2 linked regions of the Colwellia sp. M166 genome follow. The protein of the gene in region 1 interacts with the protein of each later gene in a pairwise test. Links are inferred from orthologs where the notes say so. Each region holds a gene or a part of one and is shown on either strand. Other genes may lie near its edges. The genes, in order: mrcB and FGD67_RS13640.

Region 1 (12,245 bases):
TATCCGGTTGAGATCAACTATCAAGCGCCTACTAATGCTAGGCTATGGCGAGAGCATGCGTTAAGTGTATTAAAGTCGATAGTTAACTCACATCAAGGTTCGATATTGGTTTTTCTACCCGGCACGGGCGATATTCGTTATTTGGCTGAGCAGCTATTGAGCTTTATGCCTGAATCTATGCTGCTTTGTCCGCTTTATGGTGATTTAGCACTTGCTCAACAACAGCAAGCCATTGCGCCAGCAAAAAACGGTAAAAATAAATTAGTGCTTGCAACTAATATTGCAGAAACAAGTTTGACGATTGAAGGGGTTAATCTTGTTATTGATACGGGCCTAGAAAATGTCGCGATTTATGATACCCAAACACTGAGTAATAAACTCACTCAGCGCGGTATTGCTAAAGCCTCTGCCATTCAACGTGCCGGGCGAGCCGGGCGCTTACAAGCCGGACATTGCCTGCGTTTATTTAGTAAGGATGATTTTCAACGCAGAAACGAGCAAAGTATCAGTGAAATACAACAGGCGGATCTATTGCCTATGTTGCTAGAGATAGCAAGATGGGGAGCAAGTGATTGCAGCCAACTTCCTATGATTGAAATGCCTGATAGCAAACGTGAACAGCTCGCTTGGCAGGAATTGATTGAGCTAGATTTACTGACAAAACAAAAACAACTAACCCTAGATGGCAAAAAAGCTGCGGCTTTTCCCTGTCATCCAAGGTTTGCCAAAATGTTGTTAAGTGCGCAGCATTTAGCACAACAGCAGGAGATTTTGCATTTATTATCTTTGGCTTGTTTACTGGTGGCGTTATTAGAAGAACGTGATATTTTTAATCCGCAACAACGTACGGATGATTGTGATATTGCTCACCGTGTTATGCTGCTTTGCCAACAACCCAAAAAAGCGCATCATCAGCGTATTATTGTACAAGCACAGCGCTTCTTTCGTTTAGCGAATAACCAAGTAATAACTAGGATCGCTGAGCAAACGTTGCAGCAAGCTAAGTTGAGCTCCAGTCTTTGCATAACACTTAATGAATTACCGATACAGCATTGTGGTTTAATATTGCTGCACGCTTATCCAGAGCGCATAGCGAAACAAAGAAATAACCAAGGTGATTACTTAACGGCTTATGGTAAAGGTGTGCTCATGAGTGAGTCGGACGCCCTAGCGAGCAAAAAATTTATTATTGCTGTGCAGTTATTTCAACGTCGGCATACCCTATCCGTAGCGCTTGCTGCAGAATTTGATTTGTCACAAGCAATGGCTTGGGGCGTAGTTAAAACACAAAGCAAAACCCATTTACAGTTTGATCAACAACTTAACCGCATTATTTCCACTCAACATCAAGTGATCGGGGCATTAGTTGTTAAAGAAGAGAATAGCGCCAAAAAAATAGCCGCAGAACTGTTAGTCGCCTGTTGGTGTCAGCAAATTCGCAAGAAAGGCCTACAATGGTTAAAATTTGATGATAGTAGCCAGCAATTATTATTGCGCTGGCGCTGGCTAACGACTAGCCAAACGCATTTACTTTTTCCTGAGGTAAGTGAGGCTGCTTTATTAGCAAACTTAGAGCAATGGTTAGGGCCTTATTTAACTGACATTACGACGAAAGCACAACTCGAAAAAGTGGACTTTTCGGCACTATTATTGAACCAATTAAGTTATCAACAACAGCAAGCGTTTGAACAAATAGCGCCAACTTTTTTTATTGGTCCAACGGGACGAAAGTGTCTTATTCGCTATAGTTTAGAACAAGCCCCTGTTGTGTCTTTACCTATGCAGGAGCTATATGGTGTTACTGAAACTCCTACGGTTGGTGATAAGGTAAATAATGGTGCTGTGCCCTTGATTATTGAAATACTTTCACCGGCTAAACGACCTATTCAGGTGACACAAGACTTGGTTGCTTTTTGGCAAGGGAGTTATCGTGAGGTGCAAAAGGATATGAAGGCACAATATCCAAAGCATTTTTGGCCGGACGACCCTGCTAATGCACAAGCAACCAGGAAAACCAAACGACATATCAAAACATAAATCTCGGTATTTAGCTGCTTAAATAATGACGTTTAAAAGTACTCGGGCTAAGGTTAAAAAATTGTTTGAAGCAACGACTAAAGTGACTAGGATTATTATAACCTAGCTCAAAACAAACTTGGGTGATTTGCTGCCCTTGCTTTATCATCATGGCTGCTTTTTTTAGTCGAGTTTGTTGTTGATACACCGCAGGAGTACAGCCTAAGTGCACTCTAAACTGATGAAAGAACTTAGTACGGCTCATGCATGCCAACTTGCATAGCTGCTCTATGTTCAAGTTTGTTGCTAAGTTTTGGTTTATAAAATTCACGGCGGCGCTCATGCCATTGTGATCGGGTGTTTGTTCACTATGAGCAATAATAAAGTCGCGTGTTTGGTGGCGCAGTAAACGAATGGTTAATTCAGATATGGCTAAATCAATCATGTAATTTCGATCTTGATGATTTTCGGTATAAATTTGTACTATGCGAGCCAGTAGGGCTTGAGTTTGAGCGTTATGGTGAGTATGTACTAAATGATGATGGTATTGCCATTGACCATAGCTTTTATCCAGTGGTGCTTGTTGCTCAATATGGTTAACTATTTTTCCGATCCGTTCAAGCGATATTTCAATGGCTAAGCAGGTTGTTGGCTGATCTATTTTAGCATCAGGAAAATCGATTTCAACTTGATGATTAGGTGCAATAACAAAAGATTCATGGGGAAGGAACTCGCTCTCATAGTTAGCATGATCGTCGTGCATCACTTTTTTACCTGCCACCATACCGCAAAATAGCAGTTGATCAGAACTTAATTGCACCCGATTTGCTTGCTCAAAAGTATCGTAAATACTCAGCTCGGTATCAGGCCCTGCAAAGCTAATTTTATTTTCAACTAACACTTTGGGGTTTTTGCGTTTTGCCGCTAACGTTTCCTTAATCATTATTATCACGCCTTATATTTGTACTGGCAGTCAACTTTTTTGAATTAATAGCATAGTTTAAATTTTCAACATGACTAAGGTAATCAGAAATAACTATAAATACAACTAGAGGAAAGTCTTATGATATATGCAGCACCGGGAACAGAAAACGCACTCATTAATTTTAAATCACGCTATGGAAACTTTATTGGTGGCCAGTGGCTTGAGCCATGTGATGGTCAGTATTTTGATAATATTAGCCCTGTCAATGGTCAGGTTTTCTGTCAAATTCCACGCTCTAATCATAAAGACATTGAGCTGGCGCTAGATGCAGCCCATCAGGTTAAAGACGCATGGGGTGCAACATCAGTTACTGAACGTTCGAACATTTTATTGAAAATCGCCGATCGTATTGAGCAAAATTTAACCTATTTAGCGGTAGCTGAAACTTGGGATAATGGTAAAGCCGTACGAGAAACCTTGGCGGCTGATATTCCTTTAGCGGTTGACCATTTTAGATATTTTGCCGGTTGTTTACGTGCACAAGAGGGCTCTATTGGCGATATTGATGAAAATACCGTTTCTTATCAATTTCATGAACCCTTAGGTGTGGTTGGGCAGATCATTCCGTGGAATTTTCCAATATTAATGGCCGCTTGGAAACTGGCACCAGCATTAGCGGCGGGGAATTGTGTAATATTAAAGCCAGCAGAACAAACACCAGCATCAATTTTAGTGTTAGCTGAGCTTATTGGTGACTTATTGCCTAGTGGCGTATTAAATATCGTTAATGGCTATGGTAAAGAAGCAGGTCAAGCGTTGGCGACGAGTACTAGAATTGCCAAAATAGCCTTTACGGGGTCAACGCCGGTTGGCTCGCATATTTTGAAATGTGCAGCTGAAAATATAATTCCTTCCACGGTTGAGTTGGGCGGAAAATCACCGAATATATTCTTTAAAGATGTGATGGATCATGAAGATGAATATTTGAGCAAATGTATTGAAGGTATGGTGCTAGCTTATTTTAATCAAGGTGAAGTTTGCACCTGTCCATCACGGGTATTTGTTCATGAAGATATTTATCCTCAATTTATTGAAAAAGTGATTGAACGCTCTAAAGCGATTAAGCGTGGTAACCCGTTGGACACCGAAACTATGGTGGGGGCACAAGCTTCTCAAGAACAGTTTGATAAAATTATGCGCTATATCGCTATTGGTCGTGATGAGGGGGCTGAAGTTTTACTTGGTGGTGAAGTTGAAACTCTGGCTGGAGAGCATGAAAATGGCTTCTATATTCAACCGACTTTGTTAAAAGGCACCAATGATATGCGAGTATTCCAAGAAGAAATCTTTGGTCCGGTGATCTCGCTTTCAACCTTTAAAGATGAAGCGGAAGTACTTGAGCTGGCCAATAGTTCAGAGTTTGGTTTAGGTGCGGGGGTTTGGACACGCGATATGAATTTAGCCTATCGTATGGGACGCAAAATACAAGCCGGACGAGTGTGGACTAACTGTTATCACCTGTATCCAGCACATGCGGCATTTGGTGGTTATAAAAAGTCAGGTGTTGGTCGTGAAACCCATAAAATGGCGCTAGAGCACTATCAGCAAACCAAGAATTTATTGGTCAGCTATGATGTTAACCCGTTAGGTTTTTTCTAGCATTAGTGGCTGAGTGAGTGGTTTACTCGCTAACAAGCTTTTTATCTATTGTAGCTAGCATCCATACTTAACTGACTAGCAAATATGGCACTATGCTAACAACATTAGTGCCATGTTTGCTTATCTAATACTGATAGAATGGTCAGTGTTCAGCGGTAATGTTAGTGAGCGCTAAAGTTAATTTAGCGACTTAATTGTGCGATAACTTTCATCGCTTGTGCAAGGACATCTTTATCGCCGTCTAGCCAATGAATTTTAGAACTATTGCGTTCTAATCGGCGCAGCCAAGTATCTTGTTTTTTTGAGAATTGATGGATGGCTGAATTGAGCTTTTGAAAGCAATCGTTTTTACTTAACTTTCCTTGTAAATACTGAGCAATAAATCGATACTCTAAACCATAAAAATATAAGGTTTCCCAACTTACGCCTTGCGCGTGTAGTTGCGCTACTTCCTCAATTAATCCTTGCGTCATCCGCTCTTGTAAACGTTGGGTAATGCGTTGGCGAATAACCTCTCTTGGCCATTTTATGGCAAATATTAGCGGCTTTAAATCGGGAAAATCATTGCTGTTGTCTTGTGCGTCATGTTCGCCTTGTGCTATTTCAATAGCGCGCACGAGTCGATCACGTTCAATAAGATCCGTAGTATTATGTAGATTTGGCTTAAGTTGTTGTAATTTAATCACTAAATCATCATGAGAAAGTATTGCTAATGAAGCTCTAAGCGCTTTATTTTCTGGCACTTCAATCAGTCGATAGCCTTTGAGTATCGAGTCAACATAAAGTGCCGAGCCACCGGCCATAATAGCAAGCTTATTTTTATTGGTAATTTCTTGGTAGGCGTCAATAACGTTTTGTTGAAAATCGAAAATACTATATTCATAACCAGGATCGACAATATCAATTAAGTGATGTTTAACATTTTGGTATTCATCGAGGTCTTTACCACTACCAATGTCCAAACCACGATATACTTGCCGAGAGTCAGCGGAGATAATCTCGCCATTTAGCATTTGGGCCAATGCTACTGCCAGTTTAGTTTTACCTGATGCTGTTGAGCCAAGTACTACTAGCATGTTAAAAGCTGACATAAATAACCTATGGGTATTGATACCAAACGGATTAAGTAATTCTTACTAGGTGAGCAAGTCATTAGTCCGATTGCTATGAGCTAAAATAAAGCCTGAATTATATCGTTAAATTTATCACTATGCTTGTGGCTTATGCTGTTTTTGGTTAATTTTAGCCATTAAAATATATCATTAGTGATATAGTGTTAGTGCGATTAAGATCACGACTTTCATGTAGCTTAGAGGCAATTTAATCAAATATGGCGGCAAAAAAAACTTCTCAAACATCGACAAAAAAAACACGTAAGGCTAAGCCAGAAAATGCAAAAATTTCTGAGAAAATGGCTAATAGTCGAGTAAAACGACTGTTGCGTTGGTCATTTTGGTTTACGGTTAAAATGAGTGTTTTACTGATGTTTATGCTGTTTATTTACAGTATTTATCTTGATGGTAAAGTGCGTGATAAGTTTGAAGGTCAGCGCTGGCAAGTACCCGTGCAGGTTTACGGTGCGGTTGAAGAATATAGTATTGGCAGTAAGTTAGCACTGACCAATTTGAAACAAGCTTTAATTGCCAATCGTTATAAAAAAGTGACCAAGGCTCAACGTCCGGGTGAGTTTGCTTTGTCAAAAAGTCGAGCGATTATTTATCGTCGTGCTTTTGATTTTGGTGGTGGAATTGAGCCCGCGCAAGAAATCACCATTGACCTTGCTAATGGTAAAGTCCAAGCCTTGTATCGTAATAATGAACATGTTTCGCAGCTACGATTAGAACCCCTTTTATTGGATAGAATTTTACCTGAAAGCAAAGAAGATCGGGTATTAGTGTCTTTACAAACCGTGCCTGAAAAGTTGTTGGATACGTTATTACTCATCGAAGACCGAGATTTCTATTTTCATCATGGCGTTTCACCATTCGGTATTTTGCGGGCACTTTACCAAAATTTAAGAGCGGGTCGCACAGTACAAGGCGGTAGTACCTTAACGCAGCAACTGGTTAAAAATATGTTTCTAACCAGAGAGAAAACCTTATGGCGCAAAGCTAATGAAGCCATCATGGCGCTAATTTTGGAATATCGATACAGCAAAGATCAGTTATTAGAAGCCTATATTAATGAGGTGTACCTAGGACAACATTACGCCAATGGTATTTACGGCTTTGGCTTGGCAGCAGACTTCTACTTTGGTAAGTCTATCCAATCCCTTAATTCTGAACAAATGGCGATGATTATTGGCCAAGTTAAAGGACCTAGTTATTATGATCCTTGGCGTTTTCCCGAGCGCACAACTAAGCGACGAGACCTAGTCTTGCGCTTAATGTATCAAGAAGAAATTATTTCTCGGCATGAGTTTGAACGGGCGGTTGAGTCGCCTTTATCGATCAGAAAAAAACGACGAGTACAGCAACAAAAGTTTCCAGCGTATTTGCAATTAGTTAAAGCCGAACTGTCACGACACTTATCAGAATACCAGCAACAATCGGGTGTACGGGTGTTTACCCGTTTTTCAATTAATCAACAGTTAGCTTTACAAGCCAGTATTGACCAGCAATTACCGAGTTTAGAAGAAAAATCAGGCTCTGAATTACAGGTTGCTATGGTGATCTCAGATGTAAAGTCAGGCGGTATTCGGGCTTTAGCTGGCGGCAAAGAAGCGGGTTATGCTGGGTTTAATCGAGCATTGCATGCTCAACGACCTATTGGCTCGTTAATTAAACCTGCGGTATATCTTGCGGCGTTGGAACGTTATCAGCGCTTTAATTTAGCTAGTATCATTGAAGATAGAGCTATCACACTTGCTAATGCAGGTGGGCAAGCTTGGCAGCCGAAAAATTATGATGGTAAATATCGCGGCCAAGTACATTTAATTGATGCACTGGTCTCAAGCCTTAATGTGCCGACGGTAAATCTTGGCATGCAATTAGGTTTAGATAATGTCGCGAAAGCGATACATTTATTGGGTTATCAAGACGATATTGTTACTCGACCTTCTATGTTACTGGGGGCATTAAATATGTCGCCAGTACAAATAAGCCAACTTTACTTGCCGATTGCTAATCATGGTGTCGCTGAAAAATCTCATGCAATCGAGCGTATTGTTAGTGCTCGTGGTGAAACCTTATGGCAATTTCAAGCACTAGATCAGCAAATTATTTCCACACAAGCGGCTTACTTACTCGATTTTGCATTAAATAAGGTCACGACTTCAGGTACCGCTCGCTCGTTAACTTGGCGCCTTAAAGGTACAGACGTAGCAGGAAAAACCGGCACCACCAATGATCAAAGAGACAGCTGGTTTGTTGGCTATGATAATAATACTTTAGTCACTGCTTGGTTAGGTCGAGACGATAACAAGCCAACAAAATTAACCGGTAGTAGTGGTGCATTGGTATTATTTGCTGATTTTATGAATAAAATTGACGCTCAGAGTCGGCAAGTTAATGTCCCAGCCAGTATTGAATTAGTACGCTTTGATAATAAAAGTGGCCGGGCAGTGGTAGAAGCCTGTGATAATTCGCAGTTACTACCAGCGGTGACTACCGGCTTGATATATGAAACCCAGTGCGAACAGGATCCTAATCAACAAAAGAAGAAGTCGTGGCTTGAAAGGCTGTTTAGTGAATAACTAAGCTAGATACAAAACAACAAACGTTAATGAGAGCTAATGTTAGTCTTAAAATTAAGGACTTGGTGATATAAAAAAAGCAAATCAGGGATTTGCTTTTTTGTTTTATCTGCCTAGTGTATGCTCTTTGAAAGGGATTATTTTAAGTATTCGAAAATTTTAAATACTCGGTTAACGCCGCCAACATTACGTGCAATATCAACGGCAATGGCGGCTTGAGCTTTAGTAATTAACCCCATAAGAAACACTTCGCCATTTTCTGTCACGACTTTAATGTTACTCGAGTCGAGTTCTTCATTGCCAAATAACGCGGCTTTTACTTTTGATGTTAGCCAAACGTCGTTGGTTTTTGTGGTAAAAGACGTGGTATTACTAACACGAATTTGGTTGTGAAGTTGGTTGACACCATTAACGTCATTAATCGCTTTTATCGCTTGGTCGCGTAAATAACTATTAGGCGCTTGTCCAACAACCAGTACGCTGCCATTAACACTGACAACATGCAAATTAGTGTTGTTTTTTAAGGCCTCGCTATTCGCTATATTGGCATGGGCATCGAGTTCAATTTTCTGATCGTCTATTTGATTACCCAAAGAGCGATTATCAGTTGCGACACTTGCGCCACCGACCACACCAACGACAGCAGCAGCAACACAGCCTTGCAGCAGGGCTGCTAAAGCAAGTGTGCTGATAATTGATTTTATCGACATATTAACCCTCAGATTGCGGAAATAGTGTAGTATCTATAATGTCACATAAACAATGAATAACCACTAAATGTACTTCTTGAATACGTGCGGTTCGGCTTGAAGGCACACGAATCTCAACATCATTTTCACCTAATAGCCCCGCAATATCGCCACCATCACCGCCGGTTAAGGCGATAATAGGCATGTCACGTGATACTGCGGTCTCAATAGCTTTAATAACATTACGCGAATTACCGCTAGTTGAAATAGCCAGTAGCACATCACCATTGTTACCTAATGCACGTACTTGCTTGGAAAAAATTTCATCAAAATGATAGTCATTACCAATTGAAGTAATGGTTGAACTGTCAGTTGTGAGCGCTATAGCGGGTAATGGCGGACGTTCGGTTTCGTAACGATTTAATAATTCAGCAGAGAAATGCTGTGCATCACCGGCTGAACCACCATTGCCACAGGCTAATATTTTATTGCCGGCTAATAGGCTTTGTACCATGGTCATGCCTGCTTGCTCTATTGGTCCAGCCAATAATTCGCTGGCGGCAATTTTTGTTTGTATGCTCTCGGTAAAATTACTTTTTATCCGTTCTAACATGGTGGAATTAGCTCCGTTGTCTCATTTCGTAAAGGCATTGATTAAAAGGCATTTTTAAGCCAAGTAATTTCTGGGTTGTTAATGTCACCTTGCATGGCGATAACATCGAATCGGCAAGGGGTATTATATTCATTTAATCCTGCTTGTTGCAGATAAAATTCAGCACATTGTTTAATTTTTTGCTGTTTTTTTACTGATACCGCAGCTAAAGCACCACCAAAGTGTGAATTTTTGCGGTATTTCACTTCAACAAACACCCAAATGTCATGCTCAGTCATAATTAAATCAATTTCACCACGGCGGTTTTGAAAATTACAGCTTCGTAATAATAAACCCTGCTGGGTTAAATAGCGCGCGGCTAATTGCTCACTATTTTTCCCCGTGGTGACGGTATTGGTTTTATTAGTCCATAGCAATTTCTTGCACCTTACTACGACTATATTTACCCCAAATTAAGCTACGCTTCAAAATATTATCACTGCCAAGTTGTAATATGCCAGTTTGACCATAATGACGGACATAAGTTTTATTTTGCATCGCAGAAATTTTATCGACTAAGGCTAAACTATCAAATCCCATAGCAAATATGGTTTGTAAGCTATCACTGCGGTTAGGCCATAATTTTTTTGCTTGTGCTACTAAAGCTTTATTTTGTAGCTTACTTTTTAACTGCCAAGGCATTTCAGTAAAGATTAAACCGGATAAATCACGATTATCACTTTTATCTATTTTAGTGCTGTGACTGCGAGAACTAGCATATACCGGAATTAAATCAGCAAATGGGCTGATATTTACGTCGATATAAGGTTTTAATAATTTTGTCTCTAGCGGTAAGCCAACCACGTAAATCATATCGATATCGCGACGATTACGTAGTTCGCTCTTAATTGAGTATTTAATATGCCTATTAAGCTCTTTGGTTCTTTGTTGGCTTAAGTCGACGCCAAGACTTGCTTGCAGTTGATTTTGCATTTTTGCGTCATTATTAAAAAACACCATCTCTGGCGTTTGGCCCGTAATGTGCTGCCATTGTTGGCTGAATGTTTGCGCGATACGGCGGCTAGCATTGTCTTGATGGCTTAAAATAAGAGGCTGTTGATAATGTTGACGACTAAGCGTTGTAGCCGCTTGCATTGCCTCATCTTCTGGTCGCATTGATAAGGCAACTTGATGTGGCAGCAAGTTAACCTCTTCAGGCAGGTTAAGCAATAATGTTGGTAGTGTAATTTCAGTTTGTGCTAAGTAGCTTGTTACATTCTCTTTTAATAATGGGCCAATCACATAGTCGATGCTTAGCTCGGTTAGCGTTGCGCTTAATGTGGTCATGTCCAGTGTTGCTGAATCGATAAAGTGTAAGGTTTTACCGCTGTTGATATTGTACGCAGCAAGTATGCCTTGCTGAGCAACTTTACCGGCACGTTCTTGCTTACCAGACAGTGGAATAATAACGGCAACATGCTCAAACTCATTGCTCAGTGTTGGCTGTTGTTGGTTTAAGTTAGTAACAATGTGCTGTGCAGGATGGGTTTTGAATTCTCTTTGCCATTGACTTAAATAACGCTTGAAGCGAGTGTCGTCATCACCAAACTTATTGGCAAAAGTGAGTAACTTACTCCAACCTTTAATGTTGGGTGGCGACATTTTAACTAGCTGTTGATGCTGCCAAGGTGATAACTGGCAAAGTTGCTGCCAAATCATCTCAATATCATCAGTGCTTGCTGTTGAGTTTTTAGCAAAAGCGTGTAAGTTGGCCTCAAGTGCGGCAATGGGTAAATTTCTTTGACTTTGTACGCTTGCAAGGGTTTGATAATAATCTAGGCCATGAGTAAGTTGAGACTGTTCTTTGATATTATTGGCGCTATTCAGTGCTTGATAAGCTTTTTGTTGCTTTTCTAAAGCCAATAAGCTTTTGGCTTCTATGACCGCTAATTGATATTGCTGCTGTGGGGCTTCAGCCAAGGCATTAAGTTGTTTCACTAACCAAAGTGCTTGGTGTGCTTTGGCTTCGATTAAATATAGCTCACTGGCCGTTAGTAGCGAAGTCACTGCGGCGTCATTTTCGTTTGATGACATCTGCACCGATGCATTTGCAACCAGTTGCTCTGCCGTTAATGCGGTTTCAAGCGTTTGGATAACATCCGTTTTTTTTACTGATGACTTTGCTGGTTTATTTAGCTGAGTTGTTGAGCAGCTAGTTAAAATAGCGACCGTTGCTAGTGCACATAAGCGACTTTTATGTGATGAAAACCATTTAGTGAGTGTCAAAGTTAATAAATCCATACTTTTTAATAGTGCTTTATAATAAACTTCATCCTCTTCAGTCTCAACACAAGTATTTTTAAAATGTCGGATTCTCAAATTCAGCCTAGCACCTTATACATAGTTGCCACACCTATCGGTAACCTTGGTGATATTAGTCAACGGGCGCGAGATATACTCGAACAGGTTGATATTATAGCCTGTGAAGATACGCGGCATACTCAACGATTGTTATCAGCATTTGCCATTAAAAATAAAACTATGTCGATGCATGACCATAACGAGCGTCAACGCCAAGAACAAATAGCCGCTTTATTAAAGGAAGGTAAAAGTATTGCCTTAGTGTCGGATGCCGGTACGCCATTGATCAGCGATCCAGGTTTTCATTTA
Region 2 (4,727 bases), 290 kb from region 1 along the record:
CATGCCAATTAGTGAAGAAGAATTAAATAAAGGCAAGAATTTAAGTTTAGTTGGACGTAAGTTAAAACCCAGCAAAGATGAAGTTGAAGAAAATGTGCGTTCTCGCAGCTCGGTACTTCGTGTTGCGCAAAGGTTAGCGCGCTAATTACGGTGCTTTAGTATGGCAACCAAGAAAGTGGTGTTAGTACTTGATATTTGGCAGGACATTCGGCGCCATCTCGCTATATATGGCATTTTATTATTAGTATTGCTATCAGCGTTTTCAGTCATTTACTTTACTCACTTGAATCGGCAAACCACCAGTAAAATTGAAGTGTTATTAACTGAACGTGATGGCTTAGAAAATGAATGGCGTAATTTATTATTAGAGCAAAATAGCTTGGCAGAGCATAGTGCCATCGAAAGCAATGCAGAAAAACAGCTGAATATGACAAGGCCAGATGCCAGCTCTGAAATTATTATTAAATTACCATAAATTTTTAGCACGAGTAGGGCTATGAAAAAACCAGCACAATATAATCCGAACACAGTAGTATGGCGTTTTTACGTTGTGCTAGGTGCTGTTGTGCTGATTTATGCTGGTTTAATGGCTCGTACTGCATATATTCAAGTGTTTGAACCTGACATGCTGAAAAAGCAAGGTGATAACCGCTCACTTCGTACCAATACTAAAACCGTACAACGGGGCTCCATTGTCGATCGTAATGGCCATGAATTAGCGATCAGTGTACCGGTAGAAACAGTGTGGGCGGATCCTAAAATTATTTTTGATAGCAATGCTTTATCAATGAAAAAGCATTGGCAAGCTTTGGCTGATGTACTAGGTCAAGATGTTAAAAAACTACAAGTGAGAATTACTAAAAACCCGACTAAACGCTTTGTTTACATTGAACGTAAAGTCGCACCGGCGATGGCTAATTATATTCGCGAATTAAAAATTCCAGGCATTCATTTACGTAAAGAATCTAAGCGTTTTTATCCTGCGGGTGAAATAAGTGCCCATGTTGTCGGCTTTACTAATGTTGATGACAAAGGTATTGAAGGCATTGAGCGGGTTTATGACCAGTTGCTAACTGGAGAAGATGGTGAAAAACAATATCGTAAAGACGCTAAAGGTCGAAAGATAGAGATTTTATCAGTCAAAGCCTCTACGCCACCTAAAGAAATAACCTTGAGCATTGATCAACGTATTCAAGCACTTGCTTATCGTGAACTCAAAGGCGCAGTGAAAGCGTTTAAGGCAACATCAGGGTCCGCTGTTGTTACCAATGTGAATACTGGTGAGGTATTAGCTTTGGTGAATAGTCCATCATATAACCCAAACAACCGTTCGGGTGTAGCAATTCACCGTTTTCGTAATCGCGCTATTACTGATATCTATGAACCCGGTTCAAGTGTGAAGCCATTGACGGTTTTAACTGCACTGGAATTTGGTAGCGTAAAAAAAGATAGCATCATTGATACTTACCCAGGCTGGATGCGATTAGGTGGTAGTCGAGTTTCTGATCCGCGCTACCTCGGAAAAATAACTTTAGCTGAGTTATTGGTGCACTCTTCAAATATGGGCACGACTAAGTTGGCATTATCGGTACCCAAAGATTATTTAATTGATAAGTTTTTTGATGCAGGATTTTCTGAAGAAACCGGTACCGGACTTGTCGGTGAAAGTTCAGGCATGATGCACGATAGAGCGCGTTGGTCAAAATTTGAATTAGCGACATTGTCTTGGGGTCACGGTGTTGCTATTACCCCAATTCAGTTGGCGCGTTTTTATACCATATTAGCTAATGGCGGTATGAAAATACCGTTAACGATTTTAAAGCAAGACCCACAAGAACAGGTCAAGAAAAATGCTGAACGTATTTTTTCTGCAGAAAATAGTCAAAATGTATTAGACATGCTTGAACACGTCGTTAATGAACACTATACCGTTGCAAAAATAGACGGTTACCGTGTTGGTGGTAAAAGTGGTACGGCGATTAAAGCCTTTGCCGGTGGTTATGGTAATGATTATGTCGGTTTATTTGCCGGTGTAGCACCGATATCAGATCCTGAGATTGCTGTGGTGGTGGTGATTGATGACCCCGGTGGTGATTTATATCACGGGGGGGAAGTTGCTGCGCCAGTTTTTTCCCGTATTATGAAAGGCACGCTGCGGCTGCTCAATGTAGCGCCAGATGCCAATACCAAAGTAACCGTTGTAACGGCAGAGCCAAAAACAGAAAACCTACCCAAGGAGCGTGACCATGTTTGATCACGCTTTACGCGTTTCTAATCAACCAAGAAATTTTGCTGCCATTGAAGCGGTATTAAAGCGTGCTAGCATTAGCTTGAATCACCATGATTTAACTCAACTTAAAGCCAAGTTTTCTCAGCTGTTTCAAACTGATGCGACTACTGCTGACTTGGTTAATGATACGCGAACGATTAAGCCTGGCGATGTGTTTTGTGCCGTTATGGGTAGCTTACGTGATGGACGTGAATATATTGCCCAAGCGCTTGCTGCCAATTGTGCAATGATAATACAAGAAACGACTGAGCCATCAGCACATGGAAAACTGACTTGGTTACAGCAGACAGATACAGACGCCATTGCGATATTGAATTATTTTCAGCTGAATCAAGACTTATTTAATGTTGCTAAAGCCTTTTATGGCGCACCTCAACAATCGATGAATATTATTGGTATTACCGGTACCAATGGTAAAACCAGCACCAGTCAAATTATTGCTAATTTATTAGACTATTGTCAGAAAAACTGTGCGGTTATTGGTACCAATGGTGCTGGCAAGCTTGCCAGTTTAAAAAGTATTGATAACACCACCCCAGGTGCAACAGAGTTACATCAGCTATTGGCATTGTTTAATACCCAAGATATCACCGATGTTGCGATGGAAGTTTCATCGCATGCGTTAGCGCAAAAACGCGTTAGCGCCGCTTTATTCAACACCGCAGTATTTACTAATTTAACGCGAGATCATTTAGATTATCATCACACTATGTCGGCTTATGCTGACGCGAAAAAACAAATATTTACCGGTGATAGTCAGCAAGTTGCGGTGATTAATGGTGATGATAGCCAAGGGCGCAATTGGCTAGAACATTGGCCTGAAATACAAACTGTAGTGGTGTATGGTCGTGGGGAAAATATTAGCAGCTATAGCCACTTTGTCCAAGCACTTGATATAAAACACCATGTGGATGGGGTAAGTTTTACGTTAAATACCGAGCAGGGCCAGTGCCAAATTCGCAGTCAGTTGTTAGGTAATTTTAATGTCGAAAACCTCCTCGCTGCTATCGCGGTATTAATGGTTGAAAACATTGCTCTGAGTATGATTGCTAACGCAATTAGGCAACTTGTACCGATTATTGGTCGTATGGAAGCCTTTTCATCTGTTGGTAAACCGACAACGGTTGTTGATTATGCCCATACCCCTGATGCTTTGGCGAGTGCTTTAGATGCTTGCCGTTTACATTGTCAGGGTAAACTATGGCTAGTTTTTGGCTGTGGTGGCGACCGCGATGTTGGCAAGCGTGCTTTGATGGCAAAGGTTGCTGAAGACAAAGCGGATCATATTATTATTACTAATGACAACCCGCGTAGTGAAGCGCCTGAAGCAATAGCTGCCGATATCATTGCTGGTTTACGCCAGCCAGAGTGCGCTGAAAAAATCTTAGATAGAAAGAGCGCTATATTAAGCACATTACAGAAGGCACAGGCCAATGATGTCATTCTTTGTGCCGGTAAAGGTCATGAAGATTACATCATCATGGGGGCTGAAAAGCATCATTATGATGAACGCGCAGTGGTTCGTGGGTTTTATACAACAGAGGTGATGCTATGATCGCGCTAACGTTAACTGAACTTACGCAAGCGGTTGATGGTCAATTGTTTGGCGAGAACTTAACGATAAATGCTATTAGTACTGACAGCCGGGCCTTAAATGCTGGCGATGTTTTTTTAGCATTACAAGGGCCAAATTTTGATGGTCATAAATTTGTTAAGCAAGCCAGTGAGCAAGGCTGTAGCGCTGTTATTGTTCAACAATTTTATGATGAGATTGCAATGGCACAAGTGGTAGTTGCCGATACACATCAAGCCTTAGGTCAAATTGCCGCGTATGTGAAAGCAAAAGTTGCCCCAAAAACGGTTGCAATTACCGGTAGTAGTGGCAAAACCACGGTAAAAGAAATGGTTGCCGCAGTGTTAAGTCGTTTAGGTAATGTTTTAGCAACTCAAGGTAATTTTAATAATGATATTGGTGTACCACTTACCTTATTACGTTTAGAAGAAAAGCATGACTTTGCTGTTGTTGAGTTAGGTGCAAACCACATTGGTGAAATTGCCTATACCTCAGGCTTAGTAAAACCAGATGTTGCCATTATTAACAATATTGCTGCCGCACACTTAGAAGGGTTTGGCGATTTATCTGGTGTTGCTCGGGCAAAAGGCGAAATATTTTCCGGGTTAAGTGCTAATGGCGTCGCTATATTTGCTGAAAATAATCCATGGCTTGATAAATGGCAATGGCGTTTAGCAGATAAAAAAGTGCAACGTTTTTCCTGTGAGGGAATAGCTGATTGTTATAGCCATCAGGAAGTTTTAGATGATAACGGTTGTGCGAGTTTCAAATTAACCACTCCGATAGGCAGTACCTATATTGAATTGACAGTACCAGGTCATCACAACGTTTGTAATGCGGTCGCTGCAGCAACCATAGCTTTAG

What was found.
Region 2: the proteins of mrcB (region 1) and FGD67_RS13640 interact in binary tests that used the Escherichia coli proteins (3 or more experiments, as listed by UniProt). The link is inferred for Colwellia sp. M166 from one-to-one orthologs.

What each region holds. Positions count from the first base shown.
Region 1 is NZ_CP040755.1:3,274,617-3,286,861, forward strand. What follows is about bases 5,592-8,612. They hold mrcB (penicillin-binding protein 1B), read left to right. Parts: upstream 5,592-5,930; coding sequence 5,931-8,294; downstream 8,295-8,612. Other genes in these bases: miaA (tRNA (adenosine(37)-N6)-dimethylallyltransferase MiaA), read right to left, coding at 5,592-5,691; dolP (division/outer membrane stress-associated lipid-binding lipoprotein), read right to left, coding at 8,432-8,612. In the rest of the region: ATP-dependent helicase HrpB, read left to right, coding at 1-2,037; FGD67_RS14800 (AraC family transcriptional regulator), read right to left, coding at 2,048-2,959; FGD67_RS14805 (aldehyde dehydrogenase family protein), read left to right, coding at 3,080-4,600; more of miaA, read right to left, coding at 4,783-5,591; more of dolP, read right to left, coding at 8,613-9,004; FGD67_RS14825 (phosphoheptose isomerase), read right to left, coding at 9,006-9,596; FGD67_RS14830 (YraN family protein), read right to left, coding at 9,638-10,012; FGD67_RS14835 (penicillin-binding protein activator), read right to left, coding at 9,999-11,954; rsmI (16S rRNA (cytidine(1402)-2'-O)-methyltransferase), read left to right, coding at 11,940-12,245. UniProt on the Escherichia coli protein: Cell wall formation. Synthesis of cross-linked peptidoglycan from the lipid intermediates.
Region 2 is NZ_CP040755.1:2,993,822-2,998,548, forward strand. Bases 1-2,875 are described here. They hold FGD67_RS13640 (penicillin-binding protein 2), read left to right. Parts: upstream 1-496; coding sequence 497-2,254; downstream 2,255-2,875. Other genes in these bases: rsmH (16S rRNA (cytosine(1402)-N(4))-methyltransferase RsmH), read left to right, coding at 1-145; ftsL (cell division protein FtsL), read left to right, coding at 161-475; FGD67_RS13645 (UDP-N-acetylmuramoyl-L-alanyl-D-glutamate--2,6-diaminopimelate ligase), read left to right, coding at 2,247-2,875. Outside these bases: more of FGD67_RS13645, read left to right, coding at 2,876-3,845; murF (UDP-N-acetylmuramoyl-tripeptide--D-alanyl-D-alanine ligase), read left to right, coding at 3,842-4,727. UniProt on the Escherichia coli protein: Essential cell division protein that catalyzes cross-linking of the peptidoglycan cell wall at the division septum. Required for localization of FtsN.